Regions from separate parts of the Psychromonas sp. SR45-3 genome, predicted to be linked through region 1. Evidence: predicted binding sites of a transcription regulator. Region 1 holds the regulator's gene; the other holds the start of a gene.
The links. Region 1 encodes FliA, which starts transcription of late flagellar genes. Its sites were predicted from a motif close to CTAAAGNTNNNNNNNNNNNNGCCGATA; they were not measured.

Region 1 (11,317 bases):
TCTAGAGAATAACGAGGAGGTGTAAATAAGGTGAATAACTGTGTACTAGCATCTTTTAATTGCTTTGAAGATGATTGAATTAAAATAGTGCCAACGGTACCACCAAACACAATTAAAAAAGCAGCGAGATCAAATAATCCACTCAACGGTGCATTATGATAAAGCTGTGCAAATAACACACTAGATACGATGACAATGAAGCCAACAATACCTATTCTATTCATGCTTTAATTCCACTAAAATTCGTTTGGCCACTTGCTCCAATGCAATTGACTCCGTGGCTATTCCCGCCTTGGTAACCGCTTGTGGCATGCCATAGACAACACAACTTGCTTCATCTTGAGCCCAAATTTCAGCACCTTTATCTTTTAATAAACGTGCCCCATCTCGCCCATCTGCGCCCATACCGGTCAACACAATTGCCAGTACTTTATCTGCGTATGATTTTGATAAAGAAGCAAAAGTAATATCAACACTCGGTTTATAGTTAAGCGCAGGACTACCATCTAATATTTTTATTTGCCCATTTGGCCCAACCATCATTTGTTTACCACCGGGTGCTAAATAAGCACAGCCTGCTCTTAATATGTCACCATTTTCAGCTTCCTTCACCGCAATCCGACAGTTACTATTTAAACGTTCTGCAAATGCTTTTGTGAATGTACCTGGCATATGCTGTATTAACACAATCGGTAATTTAAAATCACTAGGTAATGCAGTTAGTATTTTTTGTAATGCAACAGGCCCCCCCGTTGAAGTACCAATAGCCAACACCTTGTATGACTTACCCGATGCTTTAGTACGCATAGGTTTTGCTGCCGCCACTGTCGCGCTTGACAGATTTGAATTTGACGCACTTTTGGCGGAGATCTGCTGACGCTCATTTGCTCTTTGTAATGCCGTTAACGAAGGTGAAGCAGCCCCTGCAGTAATAGGTTTACTAACAATACTAGGTTTATTGACACTATGGGAGACAGAACTATGCGTAGCTTCAGCCGTTTTCTCTGCCACTCGATAAACCCTTCTTCTGGCTATCGTTTGAATACGTTGTTGTAATAATGTGGTTGCTTCTTCTTTATCTCTGGCAATATCTTCAAATTTTTTCGGCAGAAAATCACAAGCACCCGCTTCTAATGCGTCTAGCGTTGCACTTGCACCTTGGTGTGTTAATGATGAAAACATCAAAATAGGCACCGGTGTCGATGCCATAATTTTTTGCACTGCCGTGATGCCATTCATTACTGGCATTTCAATATCCATGGTAACAACATCAGGTTTATATTTAATCACCATCTCGATGGCTTCTTGGCCATTATTCGCTGTCGCAATCACTTCTAATGCAGGCGATGCATTAATAATTTCACTAACTCGTCGACGAAAAAAACTTGAATCATCAACTACTAATACTTTAATCGTCATTAACTTTCCTTTACGTGTAGTGCTTTAGTAAACTTGGCAAGTCTAAGATTAAAGCTATTCCACCATCACTTGTAATGGTTGCACCCGCCATACCTGGCGTACCTGACAACAATTTATCTAAGGCTTTGATAACCACCTCTTCTTGCCCTAACAATCCGTCCACTACAAAAGCCACCAATTGAGTACCAAGCTGCACAATCACAACATGACCTAAACCTTTACCTTTTTCAGCACGTGGTGCTTTAGGCGCTAACCAATCTCGCAAGTAAAATAAAGGAATAGCACGGTCTCGAATCACGATAGTCAGTTGGCCATTCACGACATTGGTTTTAGCTAAATCGAGATGGAATATTTCATTAACATTAGTTAATGGTAAAGCAAATGTTTGTTCCGCAATGACTATCATCAAAGTAGGTAAAATAGCTAACGTGAGCGGTACTTTAATTTCTAAACGAGTCCCCTTACCAATCGCAGAATCTATAGAAATTGTTCCATTCAAGCGACTGATACTGGTTTTAACTACATCCATCCCTACACCACGTCCAGAAATGTCTGAAATTTCAGCTTTTGTTGAAAAGCCAGGTGCAAAAATCAAAGAATACGCTTCTTTATCGGTCATGCGATCCGCACCATCTTGATCTAAGATGCCTTTATTGATCGCTATCTGTTTTAATCTTTCAGCATCCATTCCTGCGCCATCATCTTCGATAACTAATAAGATATGATCGCCTTCTTGGGCGGCTGATAATAAAATTCTTCCCTGTGTTTCTTTGCCTGACTGCATACGTACATCTGGCATTTCAATACCGTGGTCTACGGAATTACGCACCAAATGCACCAAAGGATCGGCCAAAGCTTCTACTAAATTTTTATCAAGGTCTGTTTCTTCACCCACTAATTCTAAGTGGATATTTTTACCTAATTGACGAGCAAGATCTCGTACCACGCGAGGAAATTTACCAAATACTTTCTTGATAGGCTGCATACGCGTCTTCATCACTGAACCTTGTAAATCGCCGGTGACTATCGCTAAATTAGCAATCGCACGTGACATCTCTTCATTGTCGGATGTTGACTCTAAACTCACCAAGCGGTTACGTACTAACACCAGCTCACCGACCATATTCATGATTTCATCTAGTGTACTAGTATCAACCCGCACTGTAGGCTCAGCTTGCGCTACTTTATTGGCAGGCGCTTTTGCAGCCACTGCTTTTTCTTTAGCTATAGTCGGTTTTACAGCTTCACTTTTTAATGGCTCAGATTTAGCAATAGGCGTTTGGGGTGTGGCTTTGACTGTGGACTGTATTGTTTCAGGCGGTATTGACTCAGTCGCAGTACTTTTTACTGAGCCGTGTAGCTCATCAAGTAATGATTCAAACTCATCATCACTGATCTCGTCTGAAGCATCCTTATCAATTGCAGCTATACCACCATGCGCGCCTTTGCCATGCAATTCATCGAGTAAATTTTCGAATTCATCATCACTAATTTCATCGCTATCACTCTCAACAGTAGCTGCAGGTGCCGCTGCAGATAATGAATGCTTGCCTACCCCATGCAACTCATCTAACAATGATTCGAATTCGTCATCACTAATATCTGAATCGTCGCCAGCATCTTGTTTAGGTGCTTCATTATTTGTGTTCGGTTTTGAATGCAATTCATCTAATAAATTTTCAAACTCATCTTCAGTAATATCCGCATTTTCTTTTTTGACGGGTTGAGCTTCTACATTGGAACCTGATTGGGTGTGTAATTCATCTAGTAGTGCATCAAACTCAAATTCATCAATATCACTAATATTATCTGACGTTGTAAGAATTGGCTCTATGATCGCTTCTGGCGAAGCAACGGCAACTTGCTCAACTTCAGTCGTAGCAGCAGCTTTGCTTAATCGATGTAATGCATCTAAAAGTGATGCTGAGGCTTTTTCCATTTGTTCGCCATTTTGCACGGCAGAAAATTGGTCATTAATAATATCTAACGCGCCTAAGATTGTATCCATCAATTCAGAATCAACTTGACGGTTTCCTTGACGTAAGCCATCAAAAACATTTTCTGCGCCGTGACAAGTCTCCACTAGCTCCGTCAGTGAAAGAAAGCCAGCACCACCTTTTACGGTGTGGAAACCTCGGAAAATAGCATTTAACAGCTCGGTATCATTGGGGTTATTTTCTAACTCAACGAGTTGTTCGGATAACAATTCTAAAATTTCCCCAGCTTCAACTAAAAAGTCTTGCAAGATCTCTTCATCTACTTCAAATGTCATTTCCCGGTTCCTTTAAAATCCTAAACTTGAAAGTAAATCATCAACGTCATCTTGTCCATTAACAACGTCTTCACGCGTTTCAGCGTTCATAATAGGACCTTCAGGCTCAATGTTATTATGTTGTGTTTTTGTGCAGTTAGCTAATTCGTTTTCTTTACTACAAACAGTCAATATGACAACCAGCTTAGATTCAACTTCTTGTACTAAATCAATCACTCGATTAATCATTTGCCCAGTTAAATCCTGGAACTCTTGTGCCATTAAAATTTCTGTTAATTTATTACGTAAATCAACGGCACTGACTTTAGAATGATCAAAAATTTCATCGAGAGAATGACATAGCCTCTTAAAATCACCTAATTCTAAGTTACGTGTCATTAACCCTTGCCAGCTTGGTGTGATAGCCTCTAAATCGTTAATTAATTTATCTGCAATAGGCAAACAGTAGTCTACGGCATCCATGGTAGTATTTGCCGCTTTATCAGTCATCTCAATAACATAATTTAGACGGTTTTTTGCATCCGGCAAATCTTGCCCTGCTAAATCAACTAAACGCGTGTCGTTATTAAAACTGAGTAAAGCTTCATGCAAATCACGCGTAAGTTCGCCAATTTGTTCAAATATAATCTGATCGGATGTAACTGAAAAATCAATACTCTCTACAATCTTATTAGCTTCAGTGATTTGTTCAGCTTCTAAGTGTGCTACAAGCGCCTTAGCTTGAGAGAGCGATATGTGTGGCATAATTGGATTTGCCATACTGCAACCCCCCAAAGTTAACCTAAACGCTCAAATACTTTATCTAATTTCTCTTTCAGCGTACCCGCTGTAAATGGTTTAACAATATATCCATTCACACCAGCTTGAGCAGCTTCAATAATTTGTTCTCGTTTTGCTTCAGCGGTTACCATTAAAACAGGAAGGTGTTTTAATTGAGGGTCTTTACGGATCTCTTTTAAAAGATCAATACCTTGCATGATTGGCATATTCCAGTCAGTGACCACAAAATCAAAGTTACCACTTTTTAACATAGGTAGGGCTGTATGACCGTCATCGGCTTCATAGGTATTGGTAAAACCCAAGTCTCTTAACAAATTTTTAATTATTCTTCTCATTGTTGAAAAATCATCAACAATCAAGACTTTCATATCTTTTTTCAAAACATTCCCCTAAGTCAAAAATCTACTTATTGTTATTTAAATCTGCCTGTTGGTATTTCAATCTACCTATTATTATTAGCTACAATAAAAGTAGATAAAAATTGGAAAAAAACATTATATTTCTACATTATTTTTTAGCTTGGTACTTACAGTGTGAGCAACTCCATGGAATTACCCCTTATTAGTTACATTATATCAGGATTAACTTTAGATTTCAGTCGATGTACGGCTTGGCTAAGAATTTGGCTAACACGTGATTCACTGACTTCAAGAATTAAGCCTATTTCTTTTAAATTCAATTCTTCATCATAATAAAGCGATAACACTAATGCTTCTCGTTGTGGAAGCTGTTCAATCATTTGCGCTAATTGAGCAGTGAATTGATTATCTGCAACAGCATCAAAAGTACTATCAAAGGAAGAACTTGGCTGGGTAAACATATCATCTGGATTGGCTAAATCTTCATAGGCGACCAACCTTGCACAATTAACATCCTGCAACATTTGTTGATAGTCAAGTAATGGTATTTGCAGATACTTAGCGACATCGATCTCTTTAGCGTCTTCCCCAGTTTGTTTTTCAACAGCATCAATAGCACTGGCGATAGTTCTACTGTTTTTATGCACTGACCGAGGAACCCAATCACCTTTCCGCATTTCATCTAACATCGCACCACGAATACGAATACCCGCAAACGTTTCAAAGCTTGCGCCTTTAGTGGCATCAAAATTACGCGCAGCTTCTAATAGCCCGATCATGCCGGATTGTACTAAATCATCGACTAGTACACTCGCAGGTAACCTAGCCATCAAATGATAAGCAATTTTTTGCACCAGATCTGAATGTCGTCCAATCAGCTCTGATGTGTCGGTTTGGTATCCCTGCGCTTTAATCACTTATAACAGCTCTTTCAAAGTATCGTCTTTATCATTAAGCAAAAGCTTTTCAATGAAAAACTCTAGATGTCCACCGGGTTGATGAGGGACAGGCCAATCACAAGCTCTATTTGCTAACGCTTTAAAAGCAAGAGAAGCGGGTGTTTTTGGAAAGGCATCGACCACGGTTTTTTGTTTTCTTACCGCTTGACGTACATTGCCGTCAAATGGGATACAAGCCACTAACTCTAATGAAGCATCCAAGAATCGATCCGTTACACGTGTTAATTTTGTAAATAAGTCTTGCCCTTCACGTAAGCTTCTCACCATGTTTGCGACGATTTTAAAGCGATAAACACCATTTTGCTTACTTAATATTTTAATTAACGCATAGGCATCGGTAATCGAAGTCGGCTCATCACATACCACCATCAATACATCTTGAGCAGCTTGAGCAAAACTCACCACCATGTTGGAAATACCTGCAGCGGTATCAATTAACAAAACATCGATCGGGGTTTGCAATGAACTAAAAGCCTGAATCAATCCCGCATGCTCAACATCCGTTAATTCAACCATCGATTGCGTACCAGAGGTTGCAGGAATGATCATCACGCCTTCCGGCCCTTTTACAATCACTTCATCTAAAGTACATTCACCGGACAACACATGTGATAAATTTTTAAGAACACGGATCCCTAATAATACATCGACATTAGCGAGCCCTAAATCGGCATCGAGTACCATCACTCGCTTACCCATTTTAGCAAGTGACACGGCCATATTAAGTGTCACGTTAGTTTTACCCACACCGCCTTTACCGCCAGTGACAGCAATCACTTTAACCTGCTGATTTCTCATTCTTCTTAAACCGCTTGCTTGATCTGCCATCATCATTGTTACTCATCATTTTTAAATTAGTTAAACCAATATAGTACACAAAACCATGTTTGAATTAATCTTCAGTGCTGCTATACCATTGATGTTTGTCTTGTTGTTGTTGTGTTTCCATCATCGATAAAGTGCCGCTAATTAAATTTTCTACTTTAGCAATTTCAATATCTTCAGGAACACGCTGTCCAGTAGTGATATAACTAATCGGCAATGCATGCTTCATGGTTACACTTAACACTTCTCCTAGACCAATACTTTCATCTATTTTAGTTAGAATACAGCCCGATAACGGGATACGCTTAAAGTGTTGTAACGCTTCTTCTACCACTCTACGTTGCGCAGTGGAAGGCACCACTAAATAACTTTTAATATTAACACGGCTACTACTCATTAAGGTTTCTAACTGTTCAGAAAGACGCACATCTCGCTGTCCCATGCCGGCAGTATCGATCAACACTAATCGTTTTTCTCTAAACTGGTATAAAATTTGTGACAACTCATCGGCATCTTTGGCCACACGTACTGCACAGCCCATTATTTTACCGTAGGTTGCCAGTTGTTCATGAGCGCCAATTCGATAGGTATCTGTTGTTATTAATGCAACTTGTTCAGGGCCATACTTAATCGCAAATTGTGCAGCCAATTTTGCAATGGTCGTGGTTTTACCTACTCCTGTTGGCCCTAACAGCGCAATGGCACCGCCTTGCACTAATATTTCATTTTGACCTATGGATATTTTATCTTGCAATAATGCTTGAATGTAGTGCTGTACTTCACTTGAAGAGGCATCTTCAGGAACATAACTTGCTAAGTGATCTGCGATTTCATCGGAAAAACCAGCGCTGTTTAACCACTTAATGATCATCGCTCGAACAGGTTCTTTACGTTCAATTTCTTGCCACATTAATCCTGAAACCTGATGCTCTAGCAACTTACGTAGTGAAGCAACCTCTTCACTGATTTTGGCAATCTCTTTATTATCACTCGCACGATTTGTGGGTGCTGAATTTCTTGTTAAAGGTGCACTCGCTTCTTGTCGATTATTCCAATTTTGCTGCTCTGCTAAAGTAGCCGGTTGAGACGATGAATAAGAGCTAGAAGTTCTTTCATCTTTTTCCTGAAATGAAAAAGCAGGCAAATCATCACGTTTTTTAGGCTGTGGTTTCTTGTTTTGCTGTGCATTTACTTTACCAAAAAACGAGTTTAACGATTTAGCAAAGTCATCTCCGTTTTCTTTACGATTACTACGAATACTATTAGGTAATTTAATTTTTGGTACTTTTTCAGCGCTTTTCGACGATAGTTGCACGCTATCTTCTTTTAACTGTGAGAGTGCATCGCCTTGATCTGCTTTTACATCAACCGAGGTTTGTGATTGATAATCAACTGCGGCCACAATCTCAATGCCGCCTACTACTTTTTTATTAGACATGATCACAGCATCTGGGCCTAAGACTTCTTTGACCTCAACCATAGCCGTGCGCATATCTTTTGCAAAAAATCGTTTAATTTTCATTGATTACAACCATTATTGCCCAATTGAGCTTATTATTTTAATCTGTTTATCATCGGGAATTTCTTGATAAGACAGTATGTGTAGACTCGGTATTGTATTTTTAACAAATCGGGCCAAGGTACCGCGTAATACACCTGATGTTAATAATACCGCAGGTTGACCTATCAATTCTTGTTGCTGCGACGCTTCAATTAATGAATTTTGAATACGCTCTGCCAACCCAGGCTCAATACCCGCACCATCTGATCCACCAGCCTGTATAGACTTATGCAATATTTGCTCCAACTCTGAAGACAACGTTATCACTGGGATTTCAGGCTCATTACCGATAATTTCTTGTACAATCATACGTTTTAATGAAATTCGACACGCCGCCGTCAAAACTTCGGCATCTTGGCTACGCGGCCCATAATCCACTAACGTTTGTACAATAGAGCGAATATCTCTAATCGCAACGTTCTCGTTTAATAAACTTTGTAACACTTTAACAACTGTACTTAACGACAATACCTCAGGTACTAATCCTTCCACTAATTTCGGCTGCTTCTTAGCCAGCATATCTAATAAATTTTGGGCTTCTTCATGCCCTAATAACTGCGCGGCATGATTACTTAATATTTGACTAAGATGCGTTGCAACAACGGTTGCGGTATCGACTACTGTGTAACCTAATGCTTGTGCTTGTTCACGCTGCACTTCATCAATCCAAACCGCTTCTAATCCAAACGCGGGGTCAACTCCGGTAATCCCGTCAATCGGCCCAAACACTTGTCCTGGATTAATGGCCATATCTTTATCATGGTATATATCTGCTTGACCACAGCTTACACCCATCAAGGAGATATTATAATTGTTTGGCGATAAATCTAAATTATCTCGAATATGCACAGGAGGAATTAAAAAACCCATTTGTTGTGATAGTTTTTTACGTACCCCTTTAATACGATCTAATAACTGCCCTCCCTGTGATTTATCAACCAGCGGAATAAGGCGATAACCGACTTCTAAACCAATGGTATCGACACTGCGCACGTCATCCCAACCTAACTCTTTAACTTCCGCAGGTTTATCACTAATTGGTCCACCATTTTCTTGGATCGCTAAGGCTGTTTCCTGCTTAACTTTCAAACGCTTTAATTGCCAATATGCACCACCTGCTGCAATTCCACCTAGGGTTAAAAAAGCAAGGTGTGGCATGCCAGGCACAATGCCCATCACTAATAATATACCAGCAGTAATCGTTAATGCCTTAGGGTCATCAAACATCTGCCCCAACATTCGATTACCCATATCTGCTTCAGTATTTTCACGAGTAACTGTGATCGCAGCAGCAATCGATAGTAACAATGACGGTATTTGTGCAACAAGCCCATCACCAATCGTTAATAACGTATAAATTTCAGCAGCTTGAGCTAAAGGTAGATCATATTGCACCATACCAATAATAAAGCCACCAATGATATTGATAAACAAGATCATGATACCTGCGATGGCATCACCTTTTACAAACTTACTAGCACCATCCATAGAACCATAAAAGTCAGCTTCCATGGTGACCTCTTCGCGGCGGGTTCGAGCTTGTTCTTGATTAATTAATCCAGCATTCAAATCCGCATCAATGGCCATTTGTTTACCCGGCATTGCATCCAGGGTAAAACGAGCGCTTACTTCTGAGATACGCCCAGCACCTTTGGTAATTACCACAAAGTTAATTATCATTAAGATGATAAAAACAATTAAACCAACGGCTAAGTTACCGCCAATCACCACCGAACCAAAGGCTTCGATCACGTTACCAGCAGCATTGCCACCTTCATGACCTTCTAACAATACCACTCGGGTAGAAGCAACGTTTAACGCCAAGCGCAGTAAGGTAGCAATTAATAGAACAGTTGGGAAAGCAGCAAAATCTAGTGGCCGCTTGGTGTAAATTGAAACTAATAAAACCACTAACGCGAGGGCAATATTAAAAGTGAATAGGATATCCAGCAGTAAAGTAGGCATAGGTAAAATAACCATGCCTAGTGCAGCTAACACTAAAATTGGAGTACCTAAACCGCCGAAGAAAATTGCGCGTTTAGCCCATAGAGATGAAAAAACAGTGTTGATAGCGTCACCTAAAAAATGAATGTATTAGCGAGTGTTAATATGTCTTATATTCAGCCTACTTTAACAAACTCAAGTAGCAGATATTAGCTTTACGAATTTAACTCGTGAGCATAGACATAAATAATAGCTAAAAAATAGAAACTTGCCTGAACAAATTTGATCATAACCAGTAATTAATGCTTATTAATCAAACATATTAACTAATTTTATGCTTATATTTTAGTGATAACACTGCAACAATACCAGTTTAGATAAATAACAGGCAAAGATATTCTTTTATTGTTAACCCTAGATCCAATTTTTAATTGGGATAAATAAAATCATCGGGCACAGGAATATCCGTCGGTAAGGCTTTAGGTCGCCCGGATCTGCCCTTTCTAAACTGCTCTAGTTGATAGATATAAGCCAATATTTTGGCAATCGCAATGAATAACTCTTCTGGCACATCTTTACCAATATCAGTGGTATGGTAAACGGCGCGGCATAATTGTGGAGATTGCATAACCGGCACTTCATTTTCTCGTGCTACTTCACGTATTTTAAGCGCCATGAAATCGACACCTTTAGCAACAACGTAAGGAGGCCTATCTCCATCTTTATCGTACTTCAAAGCCACTGAATAATGCGTTGGATTGGTGACTATAACATCCGCATCAGGCACATCCCCCATCATGGTACGTTGTGACATCTCATATTGTAATTGACGAATTCGCTGCTTAACCTCTGGTTTACCTTCCGAATTACGATATTCGTCTTTTACTTCCTGTTTGGTCATTTTTAGCTCATCACTGTGCTTGTGAATTTGATAAGGAACATCCACTGCAACAATAATTAATAACGATAAACACAATATAAGAAACATCCACCTCAGCATATCCAGGGCTTCAAAAGCACTACCGGGAAGCTGGCTCACCGATAAATGTAAAATATTTTCAAAGGTGGCACCTAAAATAGCCCAAGCGACACCAATCACCACGGCTACTTTTAGAATAGACTTCAACAATTCAACCCAAGCTTGTAAACCTAACATGCGCTTTAAGCCAGCTTTCGGGCTCATACGACTAAATTTAGG
Region 2 (11,317 bases), on a different contig from region 1:
TTAAAATATCTTTATCGCCTTCCTGACGTAATGAGTAGCGTTTGATATTTTCTGGGTTACGGATGCCGACATCTCTAAGATTTGGGTACATTTTTTCTCCTTTCAGTCTAATGCTAATGTGATTTAAAATAGTATGACTTTCAGTGTGGACTATCAAAAAAAAATATCAATTCTTATTATCTCTAATTGTTTAGTTATGCCGATCCAAGTCAATTTATGTCTGGTTATCCGCCTTCATTTGTATCTGTAGTCATTTGAAATTTATCAGTGTTAACCATCATTACTGTCAATCATGGATTTATGGTGATGACTAAAACAATCAACTTACTGGCGCTTAATTTTCTAATACTGCTCTGTATTGATTTGTATTTACGTATTAAATGAAATGGTTATTTGAGTCGCAATTGACGGCTCAGAGGTAATGTCATGGGGAATACTTTAGCGGGCATAAATATGTAAGGGGCGCTGATATTTTGATGTGATAGAAGTAAAAAAGGCCCAAAATAGCAAATGATTTTGAGCCTGTTGTTGGTATTATTTTAACTAATTAGTTAACTTATTTTTTAACTTCCCAGATACCCGGTTCTATTTTTTTATCTAGCTCTGGTAGCTTAGTGCGATCAAAAGTAGGGACTTTTCCGGCATCAAGTTGTTGGTTGTAATCTTTTGCTAATTTAATCACTTCATTTGAAAGTAATAGAATAGCAATCAAGTTGACGATCGCCATTAATCCCATTGATACATCAGCTAAAGACCAAATAACACTATTACTTTGCGTTGCACCAAACAGAATCATTGCTAGAACTGTAATACGCAAAACAATCAAACCACGTGTATTTTTATGTTGTAAAAATACTAAGTTAGTTTCAGCGTAAGAATAGTTAGCAATAATAGAGGTAAAAGCAAAAAACAATAAAGCAATCGCCACAAATGAACCACCCCAATCACCGACTTGTATATCAAGTGCACGTTGTGTGATTTCCACACCACCCATACCAGTGAATGACTCTAAGCCACCTGATAATAAGATAATTGATGCCGTTGCTGTACAGATAACAATAGTGTCGATAAATACACCTAGCATTTGCACATAACCTTGTGATGCAGGATGTGGAGGGTAAGGTGATGCGGTTGCTGCGGCATTTGCAGCACTACCCATACCGGCTTCATTTGAGAATAAACCGCGTTGTACACCGGTCATGATCATTGCGCCAAAGGCACCGCCAGCCGCTTCTTGCCATCCAAAGGCAGAGTCGACTATCATACCAATAATGGCAGGTAATTCGGTGATGTTAATAATCACAACAAATAGTGCAATCAATAAGTAGACTAAGGCCATTGCAGGAACAATTCTTTCTGCTACTTTTGCAATACCACGAATACCAGTGAAAATGACGGCACCAGAGACAATCGCTAATATGATACCGACGGTTAATTTATCAAAATCGAATGACTCATGTAATGCTGCAGTAATTGAGTTGGCTTGTACGGCATTAAACACTAAACCAAATGCAATGATGAGGAAAATGGCAAATAAACTACCCATCCAGCGTGCATTTAACCCACGCTCCATATAATAAGCGGGACCGCCTCGAAAGTTACCATCTTCATCATGTACTTTATAAGCTTGAGCTAGCGTACTTTCAGCGAAGCTGGTTGCCATACCTAATAAAGCAATTACCCACATCCAAAAAATAGCACCCGGGCCACCCACAGTGATTGCGATTGCAACACCTGCTAAGTTACCTGTTCCAACACGTGCGGCTAAACTGGTCGATAGAGCTTGAAAAGAAGAGATACCTTCTTTGTCTGATTTGCGACTGCCCTTCATCACTGTAAAAGTGTGAAAGAAATGGCGAAATTGGATGAAACCTAATCGTATAGTGAAGTAAACCCCTGTACCGATCAGTAAATAAACGAGGATTTGTCCCCATAATAATCCATTGATGGCGTTAAGTAGCGTTAACATAAAGATACCTTTTTAATAGATTGCGCCGATCCCTTTAAAATAATTAAAACGCAATAGGGTGATGAATAAGCGCAGGATATTATCAAATATTAGTTTTTTTTTCTTATTTTTATGTGGCAAGCTTAATTTTACAAAAAAAGGCTGATTATTTCTTCAGTTTTAGGCGGTTCAGCCGATAAGGCGTTACATTATTTAGCTCTATGGAAGGTGTTTATGCAAATTAATTCGCGTCAAACTTATGTTGAAGTTGAGCAGGGTGGTAAAACCCTTAAAAATGAAGCAGCAGCTACTAAAAACGAACCTGCTACTACTGAAAGCTTGCAACAAATTAATAAAAAACAGTTAAACGCTGCGATATTGCAAGGTGCGGTAGATCAGTCTAATAAATCCAGCAGTAGTATTAAAGATCAACCCCTAGCCTTGGTATTAAAAACCGCACTACAAGGTATTAATGATGCGTTAAAAGAGATTGAACCGACTCAATCGTTGCAACAAAGTTATGAGTCTGAAATTGATTTTAGCCCAGAAGCAACGGCTGAACGTATTGTGACATTTAGTACTAATTTTTTCAGTGCCTACCAAGATCAGCATCCAGAGTTAGACCCACAACAAGCCCGTGATACTTTTGCTGATTTGATGTTAGAAGGTGTTAAGCAAGGTGTTGGTGAAGCAAAAGATATATTAAAAGCTTTATCGGTACTAGAAGGGGATGTTGAACAGGATATCGATAAGACAATGTCATTTATTTTGGATGGGTTTGAAAAATTTAGAAACCCTGAGCCTACTGTCGAAAGCGAAGTTACCGAAGGCAATGTTGTTTAAGTGGCATTGTAGCCACTAATCACACTACAATTCAAAATAATGCATTGTAGAAAGTACAATTATAAAAAGCCTAATGGTAGCTACGCAATCGACTGTCATTGTAAGTGATGTTGGCAATACTCTAGACCTGTTAATACGACCCTGTAAATAATTCTGGCGGTGTGCCTTCAACTCATTTATTTTGAATAGCTTCTTTACTTACCTCACTTAAAATTCAGTTGCCCTGAAAGGGGTGTTTTCTCGTTGTTTTTTAAAGAAATGTTTTACAATATTTTTATCAATTAAATCAACGCTCTCATAAAACTGTAACGTAGCACGAATTTTAACTACCCACTTCCCGCTATTGCATCGAATCTGTTTATATTTATTGCATAATATGAGTTAATATATGGCTGTTTTTATTTATTGTTGATGTAGTCAATTACATTAACCTTTTTCAGATTGAGCGTATATATGGCCCGGTATGATTTTTTTTGTAAATTAAACTTTTTTTGTCAATTTTCTTCAGTACTTTGTTTTTATTTATTAATGACTAGTTTTGTTTTTGCAATTGATAATGAACAGTCGATTATTGATCCTGAAAAATTACATATAGGTCTTACTTTAGAGCCTACTTCGTTAGATCCGACTACAGATGCTTCCGCCGTTATTCAACGTATTACCTATCAAAATATTTTTGAAGGGTTAACTCAAATTAACCAAAAAGGGCAGGTTCTGTCTAGCTTGGCAAAAAGTTGGGTAATTAGTGATGATGGCTTAACTTATACCTTCCTATTACATGAGGGTGTTTATTTTCATAATGGTGTTTTGCTTACTGCTGATATTGCTCGATCTTCTTTAATGCGTCTAATGAATAAGGCTAGTCATAACCCTATTAAGCATAAATTTGCACATATCAACACGATTACCGTCAATAATGATAATGAGGTAAAAGTACAGTTGCAATGGCCTGATCCCCATTTTTTGTTTAACTTAGGTTTAGGTGGTGCCGTCATTCAAGAGCCAAAGAGTTATTCGACTAATGGTCAAAAACCAATGGGGACTGGGCCTTATATTTTTCAGGAATGGGAAAAAGGAAACTTTTTAAAGCTTAGGGGGAACCCTAATTATTGGCAGACCTTACCTTCCATCAAACAAGTGTTGATTACTTTTGTGCCTACACGCTCAGAAGTCGTTGAGTTATTAACGCAGAGTACAATTGATGGTTATGACAATATGTCTGAAATTAATTTTTTACAGATTTTGAGTACACAATCTCGTTATAAGCAAGTGTTTGGGCAGACGCAAGGTGAAATTATTATCGCCTTTAATCATGCTAATAAAATGTTAGCTTCTTTGCCGATCCGCAAAGCCATTAGTTATGCGATAGATAAAAATAAAATAAAATCTAATTTGTATTTTGGTGAAAGTGAATTGATTAGTAGCTTTTTTCCTGCCGGTCATGAAGCTAGTTTACATTTGTCTGAAGGGTATTCATTCAATTTAGATAAAGCAAAATCGTTAATGGAAGGCAATATAGTAGCGATAAAACCATTACGTTTAATTATTCCACCAACCACCTACGCCCGTTATATAGGGGTATACATTCCACAAATGTTAGAACAGATTAATATTCCAGTGAGTGTGGAGTCGGTGACCTGGGAGGAATGGACAAAAAGAGTGTATATTGACAAAGACTATGATTTGTCAGTCGTTGCACACACCGAAGCCAATGACTTAGAAGTTTATGCTAAAGATAATTATTATTTTAATTATAGTAATGTTGAATATAAACAACTAATGAAAAAATTAATGAAAACAACGCCGCAACGACAGCGCATACCACTGTTGAAAAAGGCGCAAAGGTTATTAATTGAAGATGCAGCCAGTGTCTTTTTAATGATGTTACCGAAAACAGGTATTTGGGATAGTCGTCTGCAGGGATATTGGGTAGACGAGCCATTACCCGCTCTCATTTTTTCACAAATTTCTTGGAGAAATAATACCATGAATGTATTGGTACAATAATAATATGGTACGTATACGAGATAGACTAAGTTTACGTGTTATTACTTTGACCATTGTCTTAGCAGCAATGAGTGGCATTGTTGGGGTTTCTGGCATTCTCTCACTGCAAGAGTTCAAAGAGGATTACCAAAAAGTAAAAGATGATCACTTTGAAACTTTACTCGATATAACAGAGTTGAAAGGCCAAGCTAATGAAATGTTAAGAACCACCAGTGGTATGTTTTTGGCTGAGAATAAAAATGATCTGCAGTGGGATGTTTTACATGTCACGGATAAAAAACAATGGACTGAAAAATTATTTAAAAACATTGCTGACGCGACTGATAATTACCAAGACTTAGATGAATTGAAACGTCGCTTGTATGAACAAACTGATCAGACCTTAGCTGCTATGTTGATTAAGTATGATATCTCCGATGATTTTTATATCCAATATACAAAAGCAGAAGCCTACAAGCATCAAAAAATGCAGCAAGGTGATCATACATTAGTGATCGCGACTGAAAATATCCTGTCTCTTTTTAGTCCAATGAACAATAAAAATTTAGCCATAGACCAAACAGTGAAGTTGGAAGATGTCAGCGCACTAATTAATCAAATTAAAGATAAAATACCAGAACAAGAATATACCCAGTTGATCGCTTTGTTTATTGCGGATGATTCGCTTTTTTCTATTTATTCAAGCTATGTTACGCAACTCGAACGTATCAAAGTACTACGCTTGGATAATAGACAGTTGAGTTATTTAATTGCCGCTGTCACTGGTAAGAGCATTTTATCAATACAGAAAAAATTCCTGATTAATCTCCATAAAATAGAAGAAGAAATAGCGGTGCGTAAAACGCGTTTGTATATTCTATTATTTATTTGCTTTTCAACGGCATTGGTTTTAGCTTTATTACAAATTGGGTTTTTAAAACGTGTTGAGTTGATCCGTAAAGTGATTAATGCGGGATATAATAATACTCAGCACGAGATTCCAATTAAAGGTAAAGATGAGTTTAGTAAAATGGCGATTGCCGTTAAAAGCTATATCGATGAGCTGTTAAAAAAAGAACATGAAATATCTGAGAATAATAAAAAATTAAAACATTTAGCGACCCATGATGGCTTAACTAATATCTATAATCGCCGTTATTTTGATGCAAATTTTTTAAAGGAGCATGTGCGCTATTTACGCTACAAAGAAGCTTATTGTCTAGCAATGTTCGACTTAGACCATTTTAAGCATATTAATGATGCCCATGGTCATGATATTGGAGATAGGGTGTTAATTGAATTTACTAAGCGGGTGTCTGAAAAAATGCGTAAAACGGATATATTTGCGCGTTTCGGCGGCGAGGAGTTTGCATTATTAATGCCGCGTACTAATGAACATAATGCGACGAGATTAATGCAACGTATCATTGAAGAGACTAATTCCACACCTTGTATTATTGGTAAATTAAAAATTGATTTTACGACCAGTATTGGGTTAGTAGAAGTACAAAAAATAGAAGATATTCAAGATGCATCAAAGCAATTGATATTTGCCGATAAAGCGCTATATCAAGCTAAGCAGACAGGGCGTAATAAACTTTGTGTGTATAGTGCTGACATTGAGGATAAAGAGTAGCAGTTGTTGATGGTATTATTTTGTAACATAACTTTGCAGCATACTTTATAACTTACTTTATAACGTACTTTATGACATGCGAGCGTTCAGCACGCATGTCATTGCTTGTATTTTCTGCTCTATTACTTAGGTTTTAAATTTTCTTTAAAAGCATTTAATGTTTTAAATAATAATTCAATCTTAACCACAATCGCTGGCAGCTGCGTTTTGTAGTGATCTTCGTTATCCGTTTGAATCGCTTGTAAGTCTGCCGCTAACTCTTCTACGTAGGGTAAAAAAGTATCTGAGTGGTTAGTAAACGGCGTATCATTAGTAAAAATATGAGCAAAACCCGCTGTTTTTTGTTTACGTAATTCAGCTAGTGCTTTATCTGCATCTACTGCGCGGTGATAAATTATTTTAATGTTTTCTTGAAGCTGTGCTTGTACGTTTTCTTTGCTCATCAGATTCTCCTGTGTGAACGTGTCGATATCAATAACCAACAGATCTTACTGTGTGTTATTAATTCGTTGCGATTAATTGTTAGTCCGCTTTATTATAACGAATGTATTAAGGTTTTACTTTGCTGTCCTGCAATTTCTCTACTTAAGCGGGGTACTAAATAACCCGGTAGCTCACTTTGCATCGCTTTATGTAGTTTTTGGGCCACTGTTTCATCAATATCAAAGTGCGCAGCCCCTTGTACTTTATCTAACAAGAATAAATAATACGGTAAAATGTTGGCTGAAAACAATGCTTCACTCAATGCGACGAGTGCTTCTGTATTATCATTAATACCTTTTAATAACACACTTTGATTCAATAATTGTATACCTGCTTGGTGACAACGTTGCATAGCTTGTATAAAGTCCTCATCAACCTCTTGTTGATGGTTAATATGCAGTACTAATACAACCTTAAATCGACTTCGTTGTAAACGATCCGCTAACGCTTGTGTAATACGTGACGGGATCACCACGGGTAAACGGGTGTGTATGCGTAAACGTGTTAACTGTGGCAAGGCTTCAAGCTGATCAAATAACTCAAATAGCTGCTTATCCTTAGTCATTAATGGATCACCCCCACTGAGAATAACTTCATTCACTTCAGGGTTATTTTGGATATAAGCAATAATATTAGCCAGTTCTGATTTGTTAATACTATTTTCAGCATAAGGGAAATGTCGTCTAAAGCAATATCGACAATTTACTGCACAACCTGTTTTTAAAATGAGTAAAACACGGCTTTTATATTTATGTAATAACCCTTGCTGTTGATTATTTTGTTCCACCAATGGGTCGGTAGTAAAACCCTTCACCGTTAATTCTTCATCGTTAATTGGCAATACTTGTTTTAATAAAGGATCATTAATATTGCCTTTTTGCATCTTCTTTACAAAGGGCATGGGAACCAGCATCGGGAATTGTTTTCTCGCAAGTTGACTGATTAGGTCATTTTCCTGCTCAATCTCCAATATTTCTAACAGTTGTTGCGGATTTTTCACTGCTTCTGCTAGTTCCTTTTGCCATGTTGGCAAGTCAGCGGTATTATTCACGTTAATAATTTTGGGCATTTTTTATCAGTTTAGTAATAGAGGTTATAATGGCAACATATAGTACCAGTGATTTTAAAGGCGGGCTAAAATTCATGCTCGATAATGAACCATGTGTGATCATGGAAAATGAATATGTTAAACCTGGTAAAGGCCAAGCATTCAGTCGAGTTAAATACCGCAAACTTATTTCAGGTAAGGTAGTGGATAAAACATTTAAGTCAAATGAAACAGTAGAATCTGCTGATGTAATGGACTTTGATCTTGCTTACTTATACAACGACGGTGAGTTTTTCCACTTTATGGACAACAATACATTTGAACAGATCGCTGCGGATGTTAATGCAGTAGGTGATATGGACAAGTGGTTGGTAGAACAAAACATTTGTACTATTACGACGTGGAATGATGCACCGATTGCAGTTATGCCACCAAACTTTGTTGAATTAGAAGTCACTGAAACAGATCCTGGCTTAAAGGGTGATACGGCTGGAACAGGCGGTAAACCTGCAACATTATCAACCGGTGCCGTTGTACGTGTTCCTTTATTCATTCAAATTGGTGAAGTGATTAAAGTAGATACACGCAGTGGTGAATACGTTGGTCGTGTTAAGAAATAAGCGATTAAATGTGTTGAACATTTAGTATTATTTATACTACGTTTAAACAAAAACCAGCATCAGCTGGTTTTTTTATAGCAATAATAGGTTCATATTCAACACTTACAGACTGAGCATTTGTAATAATAAAGTAAAAACAAATACACTGACTGCAAAAGCAAATCCATAGCAAATCACCTGTTGCCAATCTCGACCACGTTTAATACCTAGGTCATGTAATGAATGGAAGATGCGGTGTAGGGTATGCCATAAAGGTAATGCCACTAATACCAATACGATTGGTGCGCCATACCAACTGCTTACAAACTGATGAAGTTTTTCATAGCTTAGATGTTCGGCATCAATCAGCCCTAGTGGTATTAATAGCCCTGTGACTAATACCATTACTGGTGTTAAGAAGGCCGTTAGCATGCCTCCTGCGCCAAATAATCCCCAAAATATCGGTTCATGGGAGCGAATATATTTTTTCTCTGGTAATTGATTCGTTGTTGTTTGTTGAGCGTTCATGAAACCTCCTCTAGAGCATGATGACCACTAGGCAAAAAATAGTGACAATAATGAATGAAATGTAATGGCCCGCAACAATGAATTTTGCATCGAGTGGTTTACCTTTGATGTAGAGATCCACGGCTTTAGGCGCTAATGAAAACCAAGTAATGGTATGGTACAAAGCAATCAATAAAACCAATAAATGGAAAATGATTGAAATAGGATGTTGTAAGGCACTTAACCATGCGTTGAATGCCTCTTCTCCTTGGCTTAAACGGAACACTCCCCATGCCAAAATAAGGCTATATAGCGTGATTAAAATACTGCTGCCTTCTCTAATCATATATTTGCTATAGAAAGCATTCTTTAACCACCAGTCATTGTTCATTTCTCGTTGATACGGTTTACGTTTACTCATTTTATTCACTCCAAAATAACAGATAGCAAACTTACTGTGATCGGCATGGATATTAATACGAGTCGATATAAATAGTTTGCTATGACCTGATCAATGTTTTGTATCGTGTCTCTAGTCCGGTTTAAACATACCAATTAAATAATCTTTACTGCTTTCCACTTTTAATAACTGGATAGCGGCTGCGGGATCAACTCCTTTTGGACAAACCACTGAGCAATAACCGACAAAGGTACAAGACCAAACTCCTTCTTCTTGATTGACTATTTTCATCCGCTCAGCACTGCCTGCATCTCGACTATCTCGGTTATAGCGAGCTAATAATGCAAGTGCTGCTGGGCCTGTGAATTTTTTATCGAGGCCATATTGTGGACAAGCTGAATAGCACAAACCACAATTGATACACATTGAAAATTGTTTGTATTTTTCCATTTGTTCGGGAGTTTGTTTGTAAGTACCTTCCGAGAGACATTTATCATCAGTTGCAGGAATAATATAAGGTTTGATCTCTTCTAACTTTTTAATGAAATCACCCATATCGACTACTAAATCACGTTCAATAGGGAAGTTAGCTAATGCTTCAAGTTTAACTTTCTGCGGGTAGTAGTCTCGTAGAAAAGCTTTACAGCCTAACTTAGGGATATTATTTACCATTAAACCACAGCTGCCACATATCGCCATTCTGCATGACCACCTAAAGCTGACGCTGCTATCAAGGTGATCTTTAATATATTGCAGCGCTTCTAAGATAGACATATCTGGGTTATATGGCACTTCAAACAGTTGTGGAAAGGGTTTGTCATCTTGCTCTGGTCGATAACGAAGGATCTCGACTTCGATGACTTTATTGGCCATTGTTGAATGAGCTGGCATTGTTTGAGCTGACATAATCATTTCTCCTTCGTTTCAGAGGCAGCGCCATACACTCGCTCTGCTGGCTGGCTCTTGGTGATGGTGACATCGGCATATTTAATTACGGGCGCATTGTCAGCTTGGAAATAAGCTAATGAATGTTTTAAATAGTTGATATCATCACGGGTTTGGTAATCATCAATTCGCTGATGTGAACCACGTGACTCTTTTCGTAAAATGGCGCTATGTGCCATCGCTTCAGCAGTATCTAATAAATAACCTAGCTCAATGGCATATAAAAATTCGGTGTTGAATACGCTCGATTTATCATTAATTTGAATCGATTTGTAACGTTGTTTTAGCTCTGCCAGGGTATCAATGGTTTGTTGCATTGATGCTTGGGTTCTATAGATCCCGACACCTTGCTCCATACAGTCCCCCATTGCTTGGCGAATATCTGCCATTTTTTCTGTACCATTACTGTTTAATAATGCTTCGGTACGGGCAATCACTTGCTCTGCTTGTTGGCGTAGTGGAGTGATATCTTGGTGTGTGGCTTGTTGTGCATATTCGGCAGCTTGTTGTCCTGCCAACTGGCCAAAAACAGCTAATTCAGTTAACGAATTTGAACCTAGGCGATTTGCTCCATGCAAGCCAACGGATGCACATTCTCCAATCGCATATAAACCCGCTAAGCTAGTGGCTGTTTTGGCGTCGGTAGCAATGCCACCCATGGTATAATGTACGGTTGGACGTACCGGAATCGGTTCGTGTACTGGGTCAACACCGACATAAGCTTTCGCTAGTTCTCGAATAAAGGGCAAGCGCTCGTTGATTTTTGCTTCTCCTAAGTGGCGTAGGTCTAAATGCACCACATCACCTCGATCACCACTGATCACATTACCTTTTTGTTGTTCTTGCCAAAAACATTGGCTAATTTTATCGCGTGGGCCTAGTTCCATATGTTTATTTTTAGGCTGACCAATTGGAGTCTCTG

Region 2: the regulator FliA is predicted to act here: its motif matches at 2,121-2,147, upstream of H5084_RS11330 (DUF5610 domain-containing protein).

The regions. Positions count from the first base shown of each region.
Region 1 is NZ_JACJDP010000002.1:219,150-230,466, forward strand. It holds gene H5084_RS02305 (flagellar motor protein) at 1-224, opposite strand, end outside; gene H5084_RS02310 (chemotaxis response regulator protein-glutamate methylesterase) at 217-1,419, opposite strand; gene H5084_RS02315 (chemotaxis protein CheA) at 1,430-3,691, opposite strand; gene H5084_RS02320 (protein phosphatase CheZ) at 3,704-4,450, opposite strand; gene cheY (chemotaxis response regulator CheY) at 4,468-4,851, opposite strand; gene H5084_RS02330 (RNA polymerase sigma factor FliA) at 5,037-5,747, opposite strand; gene H5084_RS02335 (MinD/ParA family protein) at 5,748-6,620, opposite strand; gene flhF (flagellar biosynthesis protein FlhF) at 6,682-8,136, opposite strand; gene flhA (flagellar biosynthesis protein FlhA) at 8,149-10,245, opposite strand; gene flhB (flagellar biosynthesis protein FlhB) at 10,547-11,317, opposite strand, start outside.
Region 2 is NZ_JACJDP010000019.1:5,538-16,854, forward strand. It holds gene H5084_RS11320 (DUF3461 family protein) at 1-91, opposite strand, end outside; gene H5084_RS11325 (sodium:alanine symporter family protein) at 557-1,969, opposite strand; gene H5084_RS11330 (DUF5610 domain-containing protein) at 2,183-2,791, shown strand; gene H5084_RS11335 (ABC transporter substrate-binding protein) at 3,320-4,798, shown strand; gene H5084_RS11340 (GGDEF domain-containing protein) at 4,782-6,413, shown strand; gene H5084_RS11345 (hypothetical protein) at 6,536-6,856, opposite strand; gene epmB (EF-P beta-lysylation protein EpmB) at 6,949-7,965, opposite strand; gene efp (elongation factor P) at 7,995-8,564, shown strand; gene frdD (fumarate reductase subunit FrdD) at 8,667-9,071, opposite strand; gene H5084_RS11365 (fumarate reductase) at 9,082-9,471, opposite strand; gene H5084_RS11370 (succinate dehydrogenase/fumarate reductase iron-sulfur subunit) at 9,583-10,356, opposite strand; gene frdA (fumarate reductase (quinol) flavoprotein subunit) at 10,359-11,317, opposite strand, start outside.